3 regions of the Sphingobium cupriresistens LL01 genome follow, and region 1 is predicted to be linked to each of the others. Evidence: riboswitches for the same ligand, from Rfam matches in the RefSeq annotation. Region 1 holds a riboswitch; each other region holds the start of a gene.

Region 1 (7,303 bases):
GACCCTCATCTTCACGCCGCAACTGGAGGCGGTGCTTCCCACCCTGCCGCCCGCGATCCGCGAGCAGGTTGAAAAGCTGCCCGAAATGCAGTGGGTGAAGGACAAGCCCTATAGCAGCGAGTTGCGCGCCATCGATCCGCTGACCGGCAAGGCGCGCTGGGCGGTCCCGACCGAGGGCTGGCAGGACCGGATGGGGATGCTGTCCACTGAGTCGGGCCTGATCGTCCATGGCACGATCGGCGGCAAGCTGGTCGTCCGCGACGCCGACACTGGCAAGCTGATCAGGGAAATCGATACCGGCACGTCCATCATGGCCGCGCCCATGACCTATCGCGTGAAGGGCGTGCAATATATAGCGGTCGCGGCTGGCTTCGGCGGCGGCGGCTGGGGCTATGTACCGCGCTATTCCGCCGCCTATCGCAACGGCAACGCCAACCGCATCCTGGTTTTCAAGCTGGATGGCGGCCCGGTGCCGCCGCCGACGGCGTTGCCGCCACCGGAAGTCGCCTCTGCGCCGCCCGCGCAAAAGGCTGGCGTCACGCCTGCGATGATCGCCAAGGGGCAGGGACTGTTCTTCCAGAATTGCGCCATTTGCCACAGCAACCAGTTGCGCTCCACCGCGCCCGATTTGCGGCGGATGCAGCCTGGCACGCATGACATGTTCAACCAGATCGTCCGCGACGGCCTGCTGCTGCCGGGCGGGATGCCGCGCTGGGACGATTTGCTAAGCGTCGAGGATGCAGACGCCATCCACGCCTGGCTGATCGCCGAGCAGGGGCCGCTGCGGGAGCGGGAACTGAAATTGAAGGCGGCGGGCAAGCCGCTTGACGCGCCCAGCGCCGCCATCATGTCCAATTTCTAGGAACGACCATGGAAGACACCGACATCATCGTTGTGGGCGGCGGTTCGGCCGGGTCCGCGATGACCGGGCGGCTGGCCGAAGCGGGTTTTGCCGTCACCCTGGTCGAAGCGGGCAAGACCGATCGGCATATGCGATCGCGCGTCCCGGCGCTGACCAGCGCGATCGTGCAGAATCCGGCTTATGACTGGTGCCATCAGGTCGAGCCGGACCCGTCGCTGGGTGGCCGGGCCGACATCTGGCCGGCGGGCAAGATGCTGGGCGGCGGCAGCGCGCTCAATGGCATGATGTTCATCCGCGGCCATCGCTGGGACTATGACGAATGGGCACGGCAGGGTGCGGCGGGATGGGATTATGAGTCGGTCCTGCCCTATTTCCGGCGCATGGAGGATAATGAGCGCGGCGCCGACCAGTGGCGCGGCACCGGCGGTCCGATCGCGGTGTCCGAAGGGCGCGCGCGCTATCCGATCACCGACCAGTGGATTGCGGCGGCGCAGGCGGCGGGCATCCCCCGATCAGCGGACCTGAATGGCGAACATGCCGAGGGCGTCGATTATGTGCAGGTATCGCAGCGAGGCGGCACGCGCTGTTCGGCGGCGCGCGGCTATCTGCACGAGCGGCGCGGCGGCAAGGCGCCGACCATAATGTTGGACGCGCAATTGCTGCGCATCCTGATCCAGGCAGGACGCGCAGTCGGTATCATCTATTGGCAGGACGGCGTCGAAAAGACGCTGCGCGCCCGTCATGGCGTGGTGCTGAGCGCGGGCGCGATGAACACGCCGCGCCTGCTGATGCTGTCCGGTATCGGCCCGGCCGATCATCTGCGCGCCCATGGGATAGAATTGGTGTGCGATCGCCCCGGCGTTGGTGGCAACCTTCAGGATCATGTCGGCACCCATGTCGTCAACGAAGTCGATGCGCGAACGCTCAACAGCGACGCGCGGGGCTTGCGCGGGGCATGGCAGCTGCTGCGCTATGCGCTGTCGCGGCGTGGCGCGCTGACAACTGCGATCGGCCATGCGCAGGCTTTCGTGAAGAGCCGGCCGGAATTGCCCGCGCCCAATCTCCAGATCAGCTTCGCCGCCTTCGCATTCGATTTCGATGAACAGGGCCGGTTGATGCTGCGCAAGACGCCGTCCGTATCCACCCTGGTCGGGCTGATGCGGCCCAGCCATCGGGGGCGGATCAGTCTCCGCTCCGCCGATCCCTTCGCGCCGCCGAAAATCGAGCATCGGCAACTGGGCAGCGAGGATGATATCGACCAGATCGTCGAGGGCATCGGCATCGCCCGCGGCATCCTGCATGAGACACCGATTGCGACACATATAAGGGGGGAGCTACGCCCCGGCGCGGCACTGACCGATCCCGATCAGTTGCGGGACTATGTGCGGATGGCGTCGATCCCGCTCTATCATCCGGTCGGCACGGCCAGGATGGGCATGCGCGACGATGCGTTGGCGGTGGTCGATGCCGATCTGGCCGTCATCGGCGTCGAGGGGCTGTGGGTCGCCGACGCCTCGGTCATGCCCAGCCTTCCCGCTGGCAATACCAACGCCACCGCGATCATGATCGGCGACAAGGGTGCGGATCATCTGCTGAGGCGCCTCCGCCGCCATTGAGGCGCTGGCGGCGCGGGGCCTGCTTTGCCACAAGGCGGACATGACACCGAATCGCGCCGCCCTCCTCGTGGATGCCATCGCCCCCTTGCCGGTATGGCGCACGTCGTGACGCCGCGACTGGGCGCGGGATTGGTGATCGGCGCCCCGGCGTCGGGCGCGGGCAAGACGATGGTGACGATCGGCCTGCAACGCGCCTTCACCGATCGCGGCCTGAGCGTGCAGGGCGCCAAATGCGGACCCGACTATATCGACCCGGCCTTTCACGAAGCCGCGACTGGCCGGCCCTCGGTCAATCTGGACGGCTTCGCCATGGCGCCGACCATGCTGCAGGGGCTGGCGGCGCACGTCGCTACAACTGTCCAACTCGTCGTCGCGGAAGGCGCGATGGGCCTTTATGACGGCGCACGGTCGCCGGGTCGTTCGGGCGCGTCGGCCGATGTGGCGCGGCTGTTGGGCTGGCCGATGCTGCTGGTCGTCGATGCCCGCGCAGCGGCGCAGACGGCGGCGGCGGTGGCGCATGGCTGCGCGACCTTTCCCGGCGCGCCGGCCATCGCCGGGGTGATCGCCAACAAGGTGGCCAGCACGCGCCATCTCCGCATGATAGAGGATGGGTTCGCGCGTATCGGCCTGCCGCTGCTGGGCGCCATCGCAACGGAGGAGGAGCTGGCCATGCCGTCCCGCCATCTGGGGCTGGTGCAGGCTGGCGAGACGGAGGAACTGGAACGGCGAATCGACGCGATCGCAGCGCGGGTGACGGCGCAATGCGATCTGGATGCGATCCAGGCGGCGGCCGGCGCTACGACAGACGTGCCGGCGCAACCGCCCGGCATCCGGCCGCCGGGGCAGCGGATCGCCGTCGCCAGGGACGCCGCCTTCAGCTTTTTCTATCCCCATATCGTACATTGGTGGCGGTCGGCCGGTGCGGAGCTGCGCTTCTTTTCTCCGCTGGCGGACGAGCCGCCGCCCGCCGACTGCGACGCCTGCTGGCTGCCCGGCGGCTATCCCGAACTCCATGCCGCGCGGATCGCGGCCAATGGCCAGTTCCTGAACGGCCTGCGCGCCTTTGCGCGGAGCCGGCCGGTGCATGGCGAATGTGGCGGCTATATGGTGCTGGGTCGCACGCTGGAGGATGGCGACGGCGTCGTCCACCCGATGGCGGGCCTGTTGCCGATGGACACCAGCTTCGCGCGCCGGCGCAGGACATTGGGCTATCGCCGCGCGCGGCTGCGGCAGGGCGCCAGCTTCGCCTCTGTCGGCCAGCTATTGCTGGGCCATGAATTCCATTATGCCAGCATCACCGCCAGCGAAGGCGAACCGCTGGCCGACATGGCCGATGCGGAGGGGCAGGCGCTTTCCCCGGCCGGGCACCGCGCGGGTCATGTGACCGGCGGCTTCTTCCACTTGATCGCCTGATCCAACTCGATTAGGGCCGCATCTGCGTCAGGTTCCCCGCAAGGGGATCAAAAGGGAACGGGGTTCAAGACCCCGGCTGCCCCTGCAACTGTGAGCGGCGAGCCATCGAGGCACAGGCCATTGGAATCGATGATTCCGAGAAGGCGCTTCGAATACGGCATTGACCCGCAAGCCAGGAGACCTGCCTGTCGCGGTCGTTCTTCGTCCGGACAGGGTGTGCCGGTCGAACGAGGATATCCTCGCGCAACGACAAGCTGACCGTGCGGGTTCGCACGGTGGCGATGTCGTGCGCGTGCGCCCTGCATCGCCACCGCGTCGCGTCCGCCCGGTCCTGTCAACGACTGGGGGATTATGATGCATTGGATTTCAAAGAGCGGCCTTTTCATTCTAGCGGGCCTGTCCACGCCGGCCTGGGCCGATGATGCGGGCGATGTGATCGTGACCGCGCTGCGCCAGCCGCAGGCGATTGAACAGGTGGCGTCGAGCATCACCATCATCGACAAGCCGGCGATCGACGCCGCACAGGCGCTGGCGGTGTCCGACCTGCTGATCCGCACGCCGGGCGTCAGCTTCACCCGCAATGGCGGCTATGGCACGGCGACCTCGATCCGCATTCGCGGCGCGGAGGCCGACCAGACCGTGCTGGTCATCGACGGCGTGAAGTTGGCCGATCCGTCCTCGACCGGCGGCGGCTATAATTTCGCGACGCTGATGACCGGCGATACCGACCGGATCGAGATATTGCGCGGTCCACAGTCGATCCTCTGGGGCAGCCAGGCGATTGGTGGCGTGGTGAACATCGTCACCGCACGGGCCGAACGCCCGATCGAAGGCAGCTTCGATATCGAGGCGGGATCGCGCGATACCGTCAGCGCCCGCGCTGCGCTGGGCGGACGACAGGGCGCGATCGACTGGCAGGTCGCGGGCAGCCGCTTCACGACGGAGGGCATCTCGGCGATCAGCCCGCGCTTTGGCGCCAAGGAGAAGGACGGCTACACCAACGGCACGCTCAACGGGCGTCTGGGCGTCGCGCTGGCGCCGGGCGTGTCGATCGATATGCGCGGCTATTATGCCAAGGGGCGCACGGATATCGACAGCGCCGGCGCCATTCCCGACAGCCCCGAATATTCGGAAGTCGAGGAATGGATCGGCTACGCCGGCCTCAACGCCGATCTGTTCGGCGGCGCGCTGCGCAATCGCCTGTCCTTCAGCCGCAGCGAGACGCTGCGCGACAACGTCAATCCCGCCCGCAAACTGCGCCAGACCAGTTTCACCGCCAGAGGCGAGACGAAGCGCTACGAATATCAGGGCGTGCTCACCATCGCGCAGGGCTGGACCGCGACCTTCGGCGCGGAGCGCGAGGAGCAGCGGATGCGCACGGCTTCGCCTTCCGATAGTTTGGCTGCCTACGCCACGACCCGCGGGTCTGCCGATATCGACAGCCTCTATGCCCAACTGAGCGTCGAGCCGCTGGCCGGCCTGACCGTCAATGGCGGAGTGCGCTACGATCATCATTCGACCTTTGGCGGCAACACGGTCTTCGGCGCGGGCGCGGCCTGGGCGCTGGTCAAGGACCGCACGATCCTGCGGGCGAGCTATGGCGAGGGCTTCAAGGCGCCGACGCTCTACCAGCTCTACAGCGATTATGGGAACACCGCCCTGGTCCCCGAAAAGGCCCATGGCTGGGACGCCGGCATCGAACAGCATCTGTTCGACCATGCGCTGATCCTGTCGGCGACCTGGTTCGATCGCAGCACCGACAATCTCATCACCTATAATGGCTGTCCGACGACCAACCGGCCGCCGCTCTGCTATGCGCCGGGCACGACAACGCCGCGCTTTGGCTATTATGCCAATGTCCAGCGCAGCGAGGCGCACGGGCTGGAACTGGCCGGCGTCGCCCATGTCGGTCGGCTGACGATCGACGGCAATTATAGCTGGGTGTCCGCGGAGGATCGGTCGCCGGGCCTGAACTATGGCAACCAACTGGCGCGGCGACCGCGCCATGCGGCCAATGCGACAGCGCGGTACGACTGGGCGTTCGGCCTGAGCACCACCGTGGCAATGCGCTGGTCGGGCAAGGCGCTCGACACCGCGCGCACCAGCGCCACGGTCGCGCCACTGGTCAACGCGGCCTACACGCTGGTGGATTTGCGTGCCGAAATGCCGGTCATGGGCAAGCTGACGCTATTCGGCCGGGTCGAAAATCTGTTCGACGAATATTATGAAACCGCGCGGCGCTACGGTCAATTGGGCCGCAGCATTCATGCTGGCCTGCGGGCGCGGTTCTGATCCCCCCTGACAAGGAGCGTATGACCATGGACAGCCTGCCCCCTGCCGCCGCCCGCCATCTCTGGATCGGATTGATGACGCTGGCCAGCACCATAACCACTCTGGCGCTGGCCTGCGCCACGCCTTTCCCCGCCCTGGCCGCCCTGGCCGCGTTGCATGTCCGCCGGCAGGACGGCATCATCCTGATGCTCGCGGCCTGGGCGGTGTCGCAGGGGGTGGGCTATTGCCTGCTGGGCTATGAAACGACTGTGGAGAATGGCGTCTGGGCCGGGACCATGGCGCTGGCGGCGATCGCGTCGCTGCTCGGCGCGGATGGTGCGGCGCGCCTGTTGCCGCACGCGCATCCGGCGGTGCGGCTGGTCGTGGCCTATGGGGCAGCGTTCGCTACGTTCAAGATGGCCGTCCTGGCGGGCGCGTGGGCGCTCGATTCCGGCTGGGCGGCCTTCGCGCCGGATGTAATGGCGCGGCAGTTCGGGCGCTACGCCATGATCCTGGCCGGCCTGCTGGCCTTGCAACATCTGGCCGACCGCAGCGGCCGGCTGCGCCGTGCGGCGACCGCCTGATGTTGCGCGCGGTCGAGGATGGTCCGGCGGTGGTGGTGTGCAGCAGTTGCCGCCACTCGCCGGGGCAGCGGGAAGATGCCGATGGCGTGCGCGGCGGTGCGCGGCTGGCGGAGGCGCTGCGCCGGGTGAAGGCCGGGTCGGACCGCTATGACGGGGTGGCGGTGCAGGACATGCCCTGCCTCTTCGCCTGTTCCGACCATTGCGCCGTCCATCTGCGGGCGCCGGGGAAGATCGGTTATGTGCTGGGGCGCTTTACGCCCGACGAGGATGCCGCGCGCGCGATCCTCGACTATGCGGCGCATCATGCCGCGAGCGCCCATGGCCAGGTGCCTTATGCCGACTGGCCGCAAGGGGTGAAGGGCCACTTCATCGTGCGTCTGCCGCCTGCCGGGTTCGTCGCCACATGAGCCTGTTTCCCACCGAGGCGGCGTTCGACGCCGCGCTGGCGTCCCTGCCGCGGGCCGACCTGGCCTGCCGCGCCGCTGCCGCAGCGCGTCAGGGGCAATTGACAAAGCCGGCCGGGTCTTTGGGTCGGCTGGAGGAGATCGCCATCTTCC
Region 2 (7,303 bases), on a different contig from region 1:
CAGCCCGGTGCTGCGCGGCGCCTGGTTCGCCAGCGTTTCCGACACGCTCTATCGTCAACTCGCGACCAAATATCGCGCCCGCTATGGCGCATCCCCCTTTCGCCTGTCCTCGCTGGGCTATGATTCGGTGCTGCTGACCGTCCGCATCGCGCAGGACTGGAAGCCCGGATCGCCCTTCCCCGCCGCGCGCCTGCGCGACGCGGGCGGTTTCTCCGGCATCGATGGCGCCTTCCGCTTCAACCGCGCCGGCGTCGCCGAACGCGCGCTGGAAGTCAGCGAAGTCGGCGCTGGTGCCGTGACCGTCGCCGATCCTGCACCAAGGGGGTTTGGGGAGTAATCCAGACCCCGTTCGCTTCGAACGGATATCTTATTCGTTAACCCGCGCCATCGGCACAATCAGCGGCACGTCCCCGTCCCGCTCGATCCGCGCCGTCACGCCATAGACCCGCGCCAGCGCACCCGCCGTCAGCACGTCCATCGGCGCGCCATCGGCCACCAGCGCCCCGCCGTCCATCAGCAGCAGCCGGTCGCAATAACGCGCCGCCATGCCGAGGTCGTGCAGCACCGTCACCACCAGCGCCCCGCCGCGCGCCTCGCCGCGCAGCAGGTCCATGACGTCGATCTGATGCCCCGGATCGAGCGCGGCCAGCGGCTCGTCCGCGATCAGCCCGTGCGCGCCCACCGCCAGCGCCCGCGCCAGCAGCACCCGCGCGCGTTCGCCACCCGACAATTCGGTCGCGGTCCGACCCTTCAGATGCTGCACATCGGCCCGGACCATCGCCGCCTCGATCACCGCTTCATCATCCGCCGACATCCTGGACAATGGCCCCAAATGCGGCAATCGCCCCAGCGCCACCAGCCGCTCGACGCTGAGCGGCCAGTGCAGCGTCTGGCCCTGCGGCAGATAGGCGACGGCGCGCGCCATCGCCCGCCGGTCGAGCCGCGTCACGTTCTGTCCGTCGATCAGCACCCGCCCCGCCTGCGGCTTGACCAGCCCCAGCAGCGCGCGGATCAGCGTGGACTTGCCCGCACCATTGGGACCGATCACGCCCACCAAAGCCCCCGGCTCCAATCTCACGTCCACATCCCGCACCGCTGCGTGGCGGCCCAGCCGCACCGTCAGCCCCTGCGCCGATATCGTCACCATAGCCGCCGCTCCCGTATCAGATGCGCCAGGAAGACGGGCACGCCCAGCAGCGCGGTCACCACCCCCAGCTTCAATTCATTATTGGTCGGGATCAGCCGCACCCCGATGTCCGCCAGAGTCAGCAGCGCTGCGCCGCCCAGCATGGACGGGACCAAAACGGACGATGGCGACCGGTCGGTCAGCGGTCGGACCAGATGCGGCACGATCAGCCCGACGAACCCGATCGCCCCCGACACCGCCACCGCGCCGCCTACGCCGATCGCCACGCCCAGCATCATGCGCAACCGCGCGACCGACAGGTTGACGCCCAGCGCCTGCGCGCCATCCTCGCCCAAGGTCAGCGCATCGAGCGTCCGCCCGTCCGCAATCAGCAGCGCCGCGCCCACGACGACGCAGGGCAGCGCGATCCAGACATGGGCATAGCTGCGATTTTCCAGACTCCCCATCAGCCAGCTCATGATTTCCATCGCAGCGAAGGGATTGGGCGACAGGTTGAGCGCCAGGCTGATCCCCGCCCCCGCCAGCGTCGCCACGGCGATGCCGGCCAGGATCAGCGTCAGTGGGCTTTCCACCGTGCCCGACAGCGCGAACAGGGTCAGGATGGCGACGAGTCCGGTCAATATCGCCAGCAGCGGCAATATCATCGGATGCAACTGCGCCAGCCCGAAATAGAGCGCGCAGACAGCCCCCAGCGCCGCCGCATTGGACGCACCCAGCACCGACGGCTCAGCCAGCGGATTACGCAGATAACCCTGCAACGCTGCCCCCGCCAGCCCCAGCATCGCGCCGACAACCAAGCCCAGCAGCATCCGCGGCAAACGCAGGTCCAGTATGATGGTGCGGGCGACCGCATCGCCGCCGCCGGTCAGCACAGCCCAGACGCGCGCTGGACTGATCGCCACCGCGCCCAGCAGCACGGAGCCGAAGGCGGTGCCGAAGACCAGCAGCAGCAAGCCGGGGATCAGCAACGGATGATGGCGGCGCGCGGTCACTTGCGCGCGCCTTGGCGGTTGGCAATGCCGCGTGTTCCTGCGAAGGCGGAATCAAGTCCCGCTATTGGATTCAACACGCTTCCATGATCCGCCCCCTGATGATCGCGGCAACCGCCCTGCTCGTGCTTGCCGGCACGTCCGCATCGGCCGCCCCGCGCCGCATCGTGTCGCTCAACGTCTGCGCCGACCAATATCTGCTGGCCCTCGCCGATCCGACCCAGATCGCCGCGCTCAGCAGCAACGCCCGCGATCCCGAACTCTCCGCAGCGGCGATCAAAGCGCGCGGTTTCCGCACGCTGCGCCGTCCCGCGGAGGAAGTGCTGGCGATCCGCCCCGACCTGATCCTGGGTTTCCCGATCGGCCCGAATGCGGTAGCGGGCGCGCCGCCGGGCCAGTGGCGCACGCTCGGCCTCGCCAGCGCCGACAGCTATGCCGCGATCCTCGACCAGATCCGCCAGGTGGCGCGCGCCATCGGGCATGTCGATCGCGGTGAAAGACTGATCGCGGCCATGAACCGCGACCTCGCCGCCCTTCCTCGCCCCAAACACAGCGGCGTCGCGGCCTATTATCAGCGGCGCGGCTATATGACCGGCACCGGCACGCTGATCGACGATCTGATGCGCCGCATGGGCCTCACCAACCTGGCGGCAAAGCTCGGCAAGCCCCCGCTGGCGCAGGTGCCGCTGGAGGAAATGGTCGCCGCGCGCCCCGAATGGCTGATCGTGGAAAGCGCCACCGACCGCGTGGTCGATCAGGGCACCGAAATGCTGCACCACCCCGCGCTCGCCGCCGTTCCGCGCATCAGCCTGCCGCAAAGCTGGACCGTGTGCGGCGGCCCCGCCTATGTGCAGGCGGCGCGCACCATCATGGCGCGACTGAACGCGCCGCGCTGAAGGGGCAGGCATCACGCCCGCCCCCTTGCCTGTCGATCAGAAGCGAACACGCACGCCGCCATAGGCAGCGCGGCCATAGGAGCCATAGCCATAGGCCGTCTGGTACGTCTCATCGAACAGATTGTCGATGCGACCATAGACTTCCAGATGCGCGCCCAGCGGCATCGAGGCCCGCACCCCGGCCAGCGCATAGCCGTCCAGCCGCCGCGTATTGGCCGCATTGTCGAAGCTGTCGCCCACCATCGTGACCGTCGCGCCGGTCGACAGGCCGAACGACCAGACATAGTCGGCCGACACGCTCACCGCATTGGCGGCGCGGCGGGCCAGGCGATTGCCATAGTTGGCCGACCCCGCCGACCGATCCCGCGCATCGACATAGCTGTAGCTGCCGGTGACGGTCAGCGCATCGACCGGCTTCAGCGCGATCGACGCTTCCACGCCCTTGGCGCGGGTGCGGTCCAGATTATTATAACCGCCAAAGGGTGGCAGCGAGGAATCATAATTGATCTGGTCGCGCGTGTCGCGGCGGAACGCCGTAACCGACAGCATCGCCCGCCCGCCATCTAGGCTCTGGTCAAACCCGATGTCGTAGCTTTTCGACCGCTCCGGCCGCAGCGCTGTATTGCCGCTATAGATGTCATATAGCTGATAGAGCGAAGGCGCCTTGAATCCTTCGCCATAGCTCAGCCGCACATTGGTCGCGCCGCCATTGGGCGAATAGTTGGCGTTGGCGCCAAAGGTCGTCGCCCCGCCGAACTGGCTATGGTCGTCATGGCGCACGCCGCCGGTGACGGCCAGGCCTGCGAAGGGCTTGACGATCGCCAGCGCATAGACGCTGTCGATATTGATCTTCGCGCTCGCCGTGTCGCCAAAGCCGAAGAAATCATAGTCGGGCCGTTCATGCTCATAGCCAAACAGCAGCTTGGCCTGCTCGACCGGCGCATAGACGCCCTCATATTCGAACCGCAGGTTGGTGCCCGAATAGCCATAGTCTGGGTCGGTGCCGCGCACGAAATAATAGTCGCGGTCGTTGCGCAGATATGTGACGGCGGCGCGATTGGTCAGCTTGCCATCCAGCAGCGCCAGGTTGAGGCCCGCATAGCCGACATATTGGTCAAGCTTGCTCACATCGCTGCTGTCGGCAGGCGCGCCGAAGAAGCTGTCATAGTCGATGTCCGCATGGATATAATAGCCACGAAGGTCCAGGCTCAGCGCCTCGGTGAAATTCAGCGTCAGCCGCGCGTTGGCCGCGATATTCTCGGTCCCGTCGCGCTCCGTGCCCCCGGCTGCCGACGAAATGCCGTCGGTACGGAAATAGGCCGCGCCGATCCCGCCCGCGGCGATGCCGCTGGTGCCCGACACGTCCGCCTTGGCGTTCAGCGTATCGCTATAGCCATAGTCCACCGATGCGTTCGCGCCAAACCCTTCAGCCGGCACGCCGGTCATCACATTGACCACGCCGCCGATCGCCTGGCTGCCATGCACTACCGAGTTGGAGCCGCGCAATATCTCGATCCGCTTGATATTGCCGGTCAGCAAAGGCCCGAAATCATAACCGTCGCCGATGCCGCTGGGATCGTTGACCTTCACCCCGTCGATCAGCACCAAAGTCTGCGTCGTTTCCGCGCCGCGCAGCGACACGCCGGTTACCCCGCCGGTCGATCCGTTGCGGTTGAAGCGCACGCCCGGCGTCGTCGCCAGCAGGTCGACCACATCGATCGCCTGGCGCGTCTTGATCGTCTCCGCGTCGATCACGGTGATCGCCTGGCCGACCTCGTCGCGCGACTGCGCGACGCCCGTGGCGGTGACGACGATCTGGTCATCCTGCGCCAGAACCGGCGTCGCTACGATCAGCGCCACCAGAGAAATACCTGTTTTCAGCATATATACCCCCCGGCGCCTGTGCGACTTGGGCTGGGGCGTCCGCAACGCGGTCAGGCAGAGGCAAGGGATGGCGCCATATCCCGTCCACAACCCGATGCGGCCCCGGCCGCATGGCGTCGCTCGACGGAAAAACCACCGTGCCCTGGCCATCCCCTGGACCAAAGCAAGAGCGACCAAGCGCCGGCAGGTCTCCTGGCTCGCGGGTCGCAGCACGAATGCATAGCCTTCCCGGACATCGGTCCAGTGGCCGGTCTTTCGACCATATGCATCGCACTATCCGCTTACAGTTGCAGGGACAGCCACGGAATTGGGCGCTCGCACGCCCGCACCGCATTCCCGATTAAGCCCCTGACGGGGCACCGGCGCGATCATCTCGCAGGGGAAGCCAAGCCGCCCCTGCGCCGCGCGCTGTAGGGGAAAGCGGATGCAATGCCAAGCCGTCGCCGGTTTAGGGCAACAGCCTGTGGCCGCGCAGCAACAGCGCATCGCCCCGCGCCAGCACGACCAGCGGCAGGCCGGCCGCCTCCGCGCGAGTCGCGGCCAATCGCGTCGGCGCGGAAATGGTGACCAGCATCGGGCACTGGCTCAGCACCGCCTTCTCCACCAGTTCATAGGAACAGCGCGACGACAGCAGCGCGAAACCGCCGTCCCAGTCCGCCCGTGCCCTGTCTCCTTGGCGCGCCATCGCCCCGATCAGCTTGTCGAACGCATTATGCCGCCCGACATCCTCCCGCACCAACAAGATCGCGCCATCCGCGCCGACCCAGGCGGCGGCATGGGCGGCCCCGGTCGCCGCGTTCAACGGCTGATGATCGCACAGCCCCCCCAATGCGCGAAAGATGGCGGCGGGGTCCGCCCGCGATACCGCCGTCACCTTGGGCAGCGGCCTTATCGCCTGCTCCAGATTTTCGATCCCGCACATGCCGCACGACGACTCCGACACACGATGCCGCACTCGCTCCAGCAAGGCCTCGGTGCGGTCCTGCGGCAATGTCGCGCGCGCCACGATCCCCTGGTCGGTACGATGCGTGTCGACATCGAACGCCGCATCGCCCGGCCCGATCAGCCGCTCGGCCAGCGCAAAGCCCAGCACCAGATCGCCAATGTCACTCGGCGTCGCCATCAGCACCGCATAGCCGATGCCGTTAAATTCGATCGCGACCGGCACTTCCTCCGCCAGCGCGCGGGCGATCTCCTGCGTCCCGCCGTCCGGGGTCAGACGATCGAATGTCAGGGGGCTGGCGGCGGCGTCTTCCATCATCAGGGCGTAGCGGTGGACGGCGCGCCGCTCAACCGGCGTCGCAATGGCCCGTCTCGTCCACCGCGTTGAATTGCGTCGCGTCGACATCAGGCGCCGCCCGACCCCGCGCCATCCGCGCGACGGCGGCCGCCACCATCGGCGAAAGCCGGTCGGGCTGGTCCTGCGCGATGGCGACGATCTGCGCCTTCATCCGCGGGTCCCAGAAACGGGTCAGATGCTCGGCCAGCGCTTCCGTCGCCTTCGCGTCTCCCATCATCGCCAGATTGCGCGCAATCTGGTGCGCCATATAGAGCAGGCGGTCCTCGGTGGACATGACATGGGTATCATCGCTCATATCCGCCTCCCTATTCGGCCGCTTCCAACGGCGCGATGCGGCGACTGTTGCGCGCCTGCCGCGCATAATCCTGCTGCCAGTCGCTCGGCCCGTTCGACGCCATCACCTGCACCGCCGTCACCTTATATTCCGGGCAGTTGGTGGCCCAATCGCTATAGTCGGTGGTGATGACGTTCGCCTGCGTCTCCGGGTGATGGAAGGTCGTATAGACCACGCCCGGCGCGACCCGCTCGGTAACAAGCGCGCGCAGCGTCGTCTCCCCAGCCCGGCTGCGCAAAGTCACCCAGTCGCCGTCCTTCAGGCCGCGATTGTCCGCATCGCTCGGATGCATCTCCAGCCGATCCTCCGGGTGCCAGGCGGTATTGGCGGTCCGCCGCGTCTGCGCCCCGACATTATAGTGGGACAATATCCGCCCCGTCGTCAGCAACAACGGGAAGCGCGGTCCGGTCTTCTCGTCGGTCGGCACATAGTCGGTGACGACAAACTTGCCCTTCCCCCGCACAAAGCCGTCTATGTGCATGGTCGGCGTCCCGTCGGGCGCTGCGTCATTGGCCGGCCATTGCAGCGATCCTTCCGCCTCCAGCCGGTCATAATGCACGCCGGCAAAGGTCGGGGTCAGTGCCGCAATCTCATCCATGATTTCGGACGGGTGGCCATAGGTCCAGCCCAAGTCCAGGGCGTTGGCCACCAACTGCACGATCTCCCAGTCGGCATAGCCATTCAGCGGGGCCATCACCTTGCGCACCCGCTGGATGCGCCGTTCCGCGTTGGTGAAGGTGCCGTCCTTCTCCA
Region 3 (7,303 bases), on a different contig from region 1:
CGGTCGCCTGCGCACTGGCCAGACTGGCCTGCGCCTCGTCGCGCGACGCGCGATAGAGGCGGGCGTCGATCTGGTAGAGCGGCTGGCCGGCGCTGACCATCGATCCTTCGGTGAACAGCCGCTTCTGGATCAGTCCCGCCACCTGCGGCCGCACTTCCGACATCATGGTCGATACGGTGCGGCCGGGCAGTTCGCTGGACACGGTGGCGTCCTGCGTGCTCAGCGTGACCACGCCCACTTCCACCGGCCCCTTTTGCGGCGGCTTTTGCTGTCCACATGCCGCAAGCGACAGGCCAAGAGCGATTGGCGCGACCCGAAGGCTGCGCAAGGTGGCGGAAAGGAGCATGGTGTGGCGCTTATCCTTGAAACTGTGCCGCACAGGCCCCTGCGATGCCCGCCGATGCACGAATAAGACCGGACCGGGCGCACGAGGGGGAGGGGGGAGGGGCGTGCGCGACCGATTCGGGCCGTGCACCGGGTTTCCAGCCAGGATGGCGGGTATAGGCATCGCAAGGACTCCGTTGGCGTCGGCAGGGGAGCCGACCTGGCCCTCTTCGCGGCTTTGCCCGTCTCATGGTAGAGTGACTGTTTTTCGAAATGCGGCGATGCGTTGCATGACCGCGCATGTTCGTATCGCTTTGTATCGGCCTGTATCGGCCAACAAGAAGCGCAGACTTTTAATGCGCCGCGCGCTAGGACGGGCCATGGCCGATGCTGCATCCTTCCCTCCCGCCACAGTGCTGGTGGCCGATGACGACGCGGATATCCGCGACCTGATCGTCGGCCAGTTGCGGCAGGAAAATTACCGCCTGCTGGCCGCCGCCAATCTGGCCGACCTGCGTCAGACATTGCGGGACGAGGCGGTCGATCTGATCGTGCTCGACCTCAACCTGCCCGATGGCGACGGACTGTCGCTGTGCCGTGAATTGCGGGCGGAGGGATCGGACGTGCAGATCATCATGGTGACGGCGCGCGGTAGCGCGATCGACCGGGTGCTGGGGCTGGAACTGGGCGCGGACGATTATCTGACCAAACCGTTCGAGCCGCGCGAACTGCTGGTGCGCATCCGCAACTTGCTGCGCCGCGCGCGCAACGGGCCGGCCGCGCGCACCGGTGCGATGCGCTACGCGCATATCGGTCCCTGGCGCGTCGATCTGGTGCAACGCCGTCTGGTCGCGCCCGACGATCGGCTGGTGATGCTGTCGTCGGCCGAATTTCGACTGCTCAGCCGTTTCATTGACGAACCCAATGTCGTGCTGGACCGGGAGACATTGCTGCCCGAACGCCGCGCCACCGCCGCCTTCGATCGCTCGATCGACCTTCAGATCAGTCGTCTGCGGCACAAGCTGTCGAGCCTGCCGGGCGGCGAGGATCTGATCCTGACGGTACGTGGCGAAGGCTATGTCCTGGCCTGTTCAGTCGATCATTCATGATCCGCGGGATCGCCGGCCGCGCCCGCGCCTTCTTCCGGTCGATGGCGGGGCAGATTTTCCTGATCCTGACGCTCGGCATGTCGGTCGCCGCGATTGTCGCGCTGCTGGTGGCGGAACAGACGCGCCGCCACGATTTCGAACGGGTGCGCCGCCAGCGCGTTCTTGCCAGCGCCATCGACGTCGCCGATCGTTTCCGCCGCGACCCCCGGCGCATCGAAAAGATGATGGCGACGCACAGCATCATCGGCGCGGCGCCTGCGCCCGAAGGCATCAGTCTGAACGACCCGGACGCCGATCTCCAATCGCTTCTGCGCGCGCGCCTTGGTCCGCAATCGCAGCCCGAAGCGGGACAGGTGCCGGTCGGCCTTTGCTTCCCCGACCGCTACAGGTCGAAAGAACTGGTCGCCGGGCTGATCGACGCGCCACGCCCGGACTGTTGGGTGGTGCGCTATACCGATGGAACCGGCCAGCGCCGGGCGATCGCGCTCAGCTTCCCGCGCATCGCCAAACCGCCCAGCACCATCTTCAATCCGCTTTACCTGATCGTCATCGTCGCGGCCTCGGCGGGTCTGGGCATCCTCGTCGCCCGCATCGTGGCTACGCCGTTGCGGCGGCTGGAACAGGCGGCGGAGGCCTTTTCCGTGTCGCTCGACCCGGAGGAAATTCCCGAACGCGGGCCGGAGGAGGTGCGCGCCGCCCTGTCCACTTTCAACCTGATGCAGCGTCGCGCGCGGGCGGGCTTTGCCGAACGGACGCAATTGCTCGCCGCGATCAGCCATGATCTCCAGACGCCGCTGACCCGCTTGCGGCTACGCCTGGAACTGGTCGAAAATGAGGAATTGCGCGCGCGCCTGCTCCAGGATCATCAGGCGATGCAGACGCTGGTGCGCGAGGGGTTGGACCTCGCCAGCAGTATCGAGGCGCGCGAGGAATGGTCGGCGCTCGACATCGATTCGCTGCTGACCAGCATGGCGGAGGATGCCGAGGAACTGGGCGCGCCCGTCCGGTTCCTCAGCGGGTGCGGCGGCACGGTGCGGGTAAAGCCCAATGCGCTGACCCGCTGTATCGCCAATCTGATCGACAATGCCGTGCGCTATGGTGGCAGCGCAGAGATTAGCTGCGCGCGATCGGGCGGCAGGCTGATGATCCATGTGCGCGATCATGGCCCCGGCATCCCGGTCGACCAGCTCGACCAGATGTTCGAACCCTTCACCCGCGGCGCCAGCAGCCAGCCGGGCGGGCGTCATGGCACCGGCATCGGCCTGACCATCTGCCGCTCGCTGGCGATGAGTTTCGAAGCATCGGTGCGCCTGCGCAATGCCGATGATGGCGGCCTGATCGCCACCATCGACATCAAGGCCTAAACCAGCAATCCGGCAACCAACATGACGGCCGCAACCGGCACGCCCGCCCGCGCCACCGCCGGACGGTAGGTCATGCCCAGCACCACCACGCCGCCCAGCAGCGGCAACAGCCCGATCCAGGCGATCAGCGCCATGCCGACATCGGCCCACAACATCAGGCTGAGCAGCGACAGGCCCAGCAGCGTCCACCCGGCCAATTCCAGATGACCGACAAAGGGACGCCGCTGCCATGTAGTGAGCAGAACCGGCCGATGTCGCTGCATCCGCCCCGCCAGCGCGAACAAAGCAAGGTAAAGCAGACCGATGGTGAGCGTCATGCCGGCGCCATCCGGCGGCGAACCGGGGTCGGCGCGCTGCGGCGGCGCAATTGCTTCCAGACCAGCAGGCCCAGCGCGACCGCAGTCGCGGTCAGCAGCATATTGCCCGACAGGATCATCACATCCCCCGCCCAGATCGGTCCCAGCGCAGCGGCGAGCGCGCATAGCAGCGCCAGCAGTCCCAGCAGGAGTGGCCAGCCCAGCGCAGGTGGCAGGACCAGCCCCAGCAGCAGCGCCGCGCCCGCGCTCCACAGCGCGACTGCAACCTCCTGCTGCGCGCGTTCCGCCAGGCCCAGCGGCAACAGCCGATTGGCGATCAGGAAGGCCGCCATGCCGATCGGCACGCCCACAAGGGCACCGACGTTCAACCGCTCCAGCAGCCGGTTGCCGATCGACAAGGGCGCGCGTTCCCGTCGCTTGACGATCCACAAGACCATGCCGCTCGCGATCGCCAAGGTCAGCATGGCGCCGCCCAGAAAATAGAGCCAGCGCGTTAGCAGCGGGGCAAAATGGGCCATGTGCAGGCCGTAGATGGTCTGATAGGCGCGCACGCCCGCCCGCTTTTCCGTCCAGGCTTTCAGCACCTTGCCGGTCGCGCCGTCGAAGCTGATCTCTGCGGGCAGAGTGCCGATCGCGCCCACCTCGACCGGATAGATGGTCACCACCGCGGCGGCATCGCCGGGGTTGAAGATATAGACCCGATCCACCGGCACACCGCCAAAATAGCGCTGCGCCTGCGCCAGCATCGGCCCGACCGGGGCCAGCGGCGCCTTGGTCCCGCTCGCTTCCCGGCTGACCGTGCCGGGGGTCAGGTCACTGTAAAGCGTCGCCACATCCGCGCCATAGCCGGCCGCAATCCCCCAGGGCATGTTGAGCGACGCCAGCGTCAGCAGCCCGGTAAAGGTGATCATGATATGAAAGGGCAGGGAGAGCACGCCCAGCGCATTATGCCCGTCCAGCCATGATCTTTGGCCCTTGCCGGGGCGGAAGGTGAAGATGTCCTTGAAAAAGCGCTTATGCGCGATGATGCCCGTGATGATCGCCACCAGCATCAGCATCGCCGCCAGCGACGCCAGCAACCGTCCCCAGGGATAGGGCAGTTCCAGCTCGAAATGCAGGCGGTAGAAAAATTCCCCGCCCAGCGTGTCGCGCGCCACCGGCGCGCCGCTCACCGGATCGAGCGCCCGGCTCATATAGGCGCCGCCGCTGTCATAATTGGCATTGACCACGTTCGACCGGCCGTCGGGTGCGGACAGATACCAGCCTGCCGATCCGGTCGTATTGGTCGACAGCCACTCGGTCGCGGCCGTGATCGCGCGGACCGGATCGGCCTGTCCGCTGATTTCCGGGCGCATCCAGCGGCTGATCTCCGGCTTGAACACGGCCAGCGTCCCGGCCAGGCAGATGATGAAGAGGATGTGGCCAAGTAGCAGCCCGGTCCAGCCATGCAGCCAGGCCATGGCCTGCCGCGCTCCATCGCGCACCATGGCGCTCGTCCCGCTCATGCCGGTTGCCCTGCGATCCAGGCCACGCCGCCCAGCGCCAACGCCGCCAGCACCACGCCCGCGACCGCGCGCCACGGCCCCCGCGCCAGAAAGGCCCAGATGGAGACGCCAGGCGCGATCAGATAGGCGATCATGGTGGCAAAGGTCACCGCCTCCACCCGAGCCATCGGCAGGGTGCGCGCCAGCGCTGCGGCGCCCAAGGCCGCCACGCCATAGGCGCCGACCGTCCCGGCGATGGTGCGCAAAGCGACATTGGCGCGGTATCGCCAGCGGCTCGCCCGATAATGGATGGGCGGGGCCATCGGAACACTCCTCGTCAAAACGATGACCGGATTATCCGACGCGCATCATGCAAGTCAATCGCATTAGCAGCTTACGCGCATAATTTTCCACAACGCAAAGGCGTCCCCGGCGCCCCGCCCAATTTGGGCCTGCGCGACCAGATTTTCGCGCTTCGATGCGCGATGCCGTCCAGCGTCAGCGTCTCCGCCAGCGATCCTCGATCATGCGCCGCGCCGTCAGCAACCTTTCGCTGTCGGCGCGCGACAGCAGCGCATCCTGCCCGATCGGCACGATCGACCGCCATTGCGACAGCATGATCGTGCAGATGCTGGCGACATAGATATTCCCAGAGCTATGGGCGCGCCATCACCCGTTCCGCCGCCAGGCCAAAGACGATTCCGATTGTCGCCCACAACAGCAATTGGGTCGCGATCGAGGCCAAACGGAAGTTCCACAGCAGGGTCGCCGGGAAATCAGCCGGCACTTCATCGACGCTGGGCAGCAGATACTGGCCCAGCACGACCATCGCGCCATAGGCTCCCACCGCAATCAACGTCGCATCGATGCCCGGACGGGATAGGGCCAGCACGCTTCTGATCTTGGCAGCGATCACCGCCCCGCCCACCGACAAGGCGATCATTGCGAAATAGGCGGCGGTGCGAAGACCCACCGTTTCATGCTTGCCCACGGCCGGCGGCGTCTGCGGATATTTGATTCCCGGCACGATGACCACCAGGAAGATGGCGATTCCGCTGAGCAACAGAGCGAAGCTGCGTGGACCGAAGCGGCCAAAGCGTCCATAACCATAGGCGAATATGAGCGCGAAAATCCCGCCGACCGCCGCGCCGTAGAGCGCCAGCGCGGTCAGCAGACCCGCGCCCTTCTGCGTCGCCCGGCTTACCAGTTCCGCTTGCTCCCCATCCGAAGGCATGTCCATATGATGCACTACATGTGCGCTCTCATAGTCAATGGCGAGATCGATCTGCGGCTCCGCGATCGCGCGTGCGAACATCGTCGCGACGAGGGCCGCCAGAATGCCGGCCAGCATTCCGCGCCACAACAGACTCTTGGTCATCGCCTGGGATCAGTGGCAGGGAAAGCCGAGAAGATGGCGGCCGTCATGCACATATTCATGCACATACATGCCGTCGAACAAGGCGACGGCGCCCTGTTCGGTGCTGACGAAATAAAGGAAAATAAGCGCAATCAGTGTGCCGAACACGGCCCATGGTGCGATGTCCTCGATCGGGATGGCGGAACCGCCCTGGACGGGAATGAAATGGTCGTCGAACAGTGCGGCAGTCGTTGACATAACCCAGACTCCTATAAGGGATTGCGCGTCCCGCGAGAGATTGTTCGTTCAGGAAGAAGGTCTGGCTCTCGACCTTGTACGTCGATAACAGTGGCGCGACCGCGCCGGAATCTCACCGGCTTCTTCTTCCTGATGCCCGCGCTGTTTAGGGTGCGCGATGGCGCGACGTCAACATGTCTTGGAGGTTCCGCTGTCCACATCCCTCCTTCTCCTATGCGCGGCGTCCACGCCGTCCAGCCGGGTCGGCGGCTTCCCGGCGCTGGACGAGGGCCTGGACGCACGCGGCGCGCATGATGCCGCCGCCTGCCGCCTGCCGCCGGGTTTCGACAACCATGTCCTTTGCAGCCCGTCCCGCGCCGCCGCGCAGACTGCCCAGGCGATGGGGCTGGACGCCTCGGTCGAGGTCGCGCTGGTGGACATGGATGCCGGGCGCTGGTCGGGCCGGTCGTTTGCCGACCTTTTCGCCGCCGAACCGGCCGCCCTGTCCGACTGGATCGCCGATCCGACGCAGGGCACCGCGGATGGTGAGACCATGGAAGCGGTGCGACAGCGAGTTGGCGGCTGGCTGGACGGAATCGCGCAGTCGCCCGGATGCATCTGCGCCATCAGCCATGCTATGACGATCCGCGCCGCGCTGGCGCACGCGCTCGGCTTTCCGCTCGTGACGACGCCTGCCATCGACATTGCGCCGCTATCGACCGTTCGCCTGTCCTTCAACCGCATCTGGCGGCTTCAGGCGATCGCACCGCACTCAGGGCTTGCGGACGGCCCCGGCAGCCGGTATCGCCGACCGCATCCGGGGAGCCGCAAGCCCCCTTCGATGACTGATCGCGCCGGTTCCCCGCAAGGGGATTAAAATGGGAAGGCGGTGCGGGTGGCAGTCCCTCGACAAGGGCGCTCATCCAAATCCGCAGCTGTCCCTGCAACTGTAAGCGGCGAGCGCGATGCACATCGCTCCCTTTCCAGGGGAGCAGCCACTGGGCCGGACGCTAAATCCTGCGAGGCCTGGGAAGGCGTGCATCAAGCAATGACCCGCGAGCCAGGAGACCTGCCGGCGTCTGGTCGCTCTTGCTTTGGTCCAGGGGATGGC

What was found. A riboswitch is a leader RNA that binds a small molecule or an ion and turns the genes downstream of it on or off. The one in region 1 is predicted to bind cobalamin.
Region 2: linked by a shared signal. The riboswitch ahead of V473_RS12765 (TonB-dependent receptor plug domain-containing protein) and the one ahead of V473_RS20555 (TonB-dependent receptor plug domain-containing protein) in region 1 are both predicted to bind cobalamin.
Region 3: linked by a shared signal. The riboswitch ahead of V473_RS17830 (CbtB domain-containing protein) and the one ahead of V473_RS20555 (TonB-dependent receptor plug domain-containing protein) in region 1 are both predicted to bind cobalamin.

The regions. Positions count from the first base shown of each region.
Region 1 covers NZ_KQ130438.1:129,712-137,014, forward strand. Annotated here, with positions in the region: gene V473_RS20540 (PQQ-dependent dehydrogenase, methanol/ethanol family) at 1-862, shown strand, start outside; gene V473_RS20545 (GMC family oxidoreductase) at 871-2,478, shown strand; gene V473_RS20550 (cobyrinic acid a,c-diamide synthase CobB) at 2,584-3,891, shown strand; cobalamin riboswitch at 3,904-4,094, shown strand; gene V473_RS20555 (TonB-dependent receptor plug domain-containing protein) at 4,243-6,183, shown strand; gene V473_RS20560 (hypothetical protein) at 6,210-6,746, shown strand; gene V473_RS20565 (DUF1636 domain-containing protein) at 6,746-7,153, shown strand; gene cobT (nicotinate-nucleotide--dimethylbenzimidazole phosphoribosyltransferase) at 7,150-7,303, shown strand, end outside.
Region 2 covers NZ_KQ130434.1:2,643,465-2,650,767, forward strand. Annotated here, with positions in the region: gene V473_RS12745 (penicillin-binding protein activator) at 1-337, shown strand, start outside; gene V473_RS12750 (ABC transporter ATP-binding protein) at 368-1,147, opposite strand; gene V473_RS12755 (FecCD family ABC transporter permease) at 1,141-2,139, opposite strand; gene V473_RS12760 (ABC transporter substrate-binding protein) at 2,223-3,032, shown strand; gene V473_RS12765 (TonB-dependent receptor plug domain-containing protein) at 3,069-4,916, opposite strand; cobalamin riboswitch at 5,082-5,295, opposite strand; gene fdhD (formate dehydrogenase accessory sulfurtransferase FdhD) at 5,365-6,177, opposite strand; gene V473_RS12775 (formate dehydrogenase subunit delta) at 6,206-6,511, opposite strand; gene fdhF (formate dehydrogenase subunit alpha) at 6,522-7,303, opposite strand, start outside.
Region 3 covers NZ_KQ130436.1:270,041-277,343, forward strand. Annotated here, with positions in the region: gene V473_RS17795 (efflux RND transporter periplasmic adaptor subunit) at 1-346, opposite strand, end outside; gene V473_RS17800 (response regulator) at 705-1,433, shown strand; gene V473_RS17805 (ATP-binding protein) at 1,430-2,797, shown strand; gene V473_RS17810 (DUF3325 family protein) at 2,794-3,114, opposite strand; gene V473_RS17815 (PepSY-associated TM helix domain-containing protein) at 3,111-4,619, opposite strand; gene V473_RS17820 (ketohydroxyglutarate aldolase) at 4,616-4,921, opposite strand; gene V473_RS24170 (hypothetical protein) at 5,077-5,241, shown strand; gene V473_RS17825 (CbtA family protein) at 5,254-5,976, opposite strand; gene V473_RS17830 (CbtB domain-containing protein) at 5,986-6,213, opposite strand; adenosylcobalamin (AdoCbl) riboswitch at 6,262-6,346, opposite strand; gene V473_RS23060 (histidine phosphatase family protein) at 6,371-7,069, shown strand; cobalamin riboswitch at 7,031-7,283, shown strand.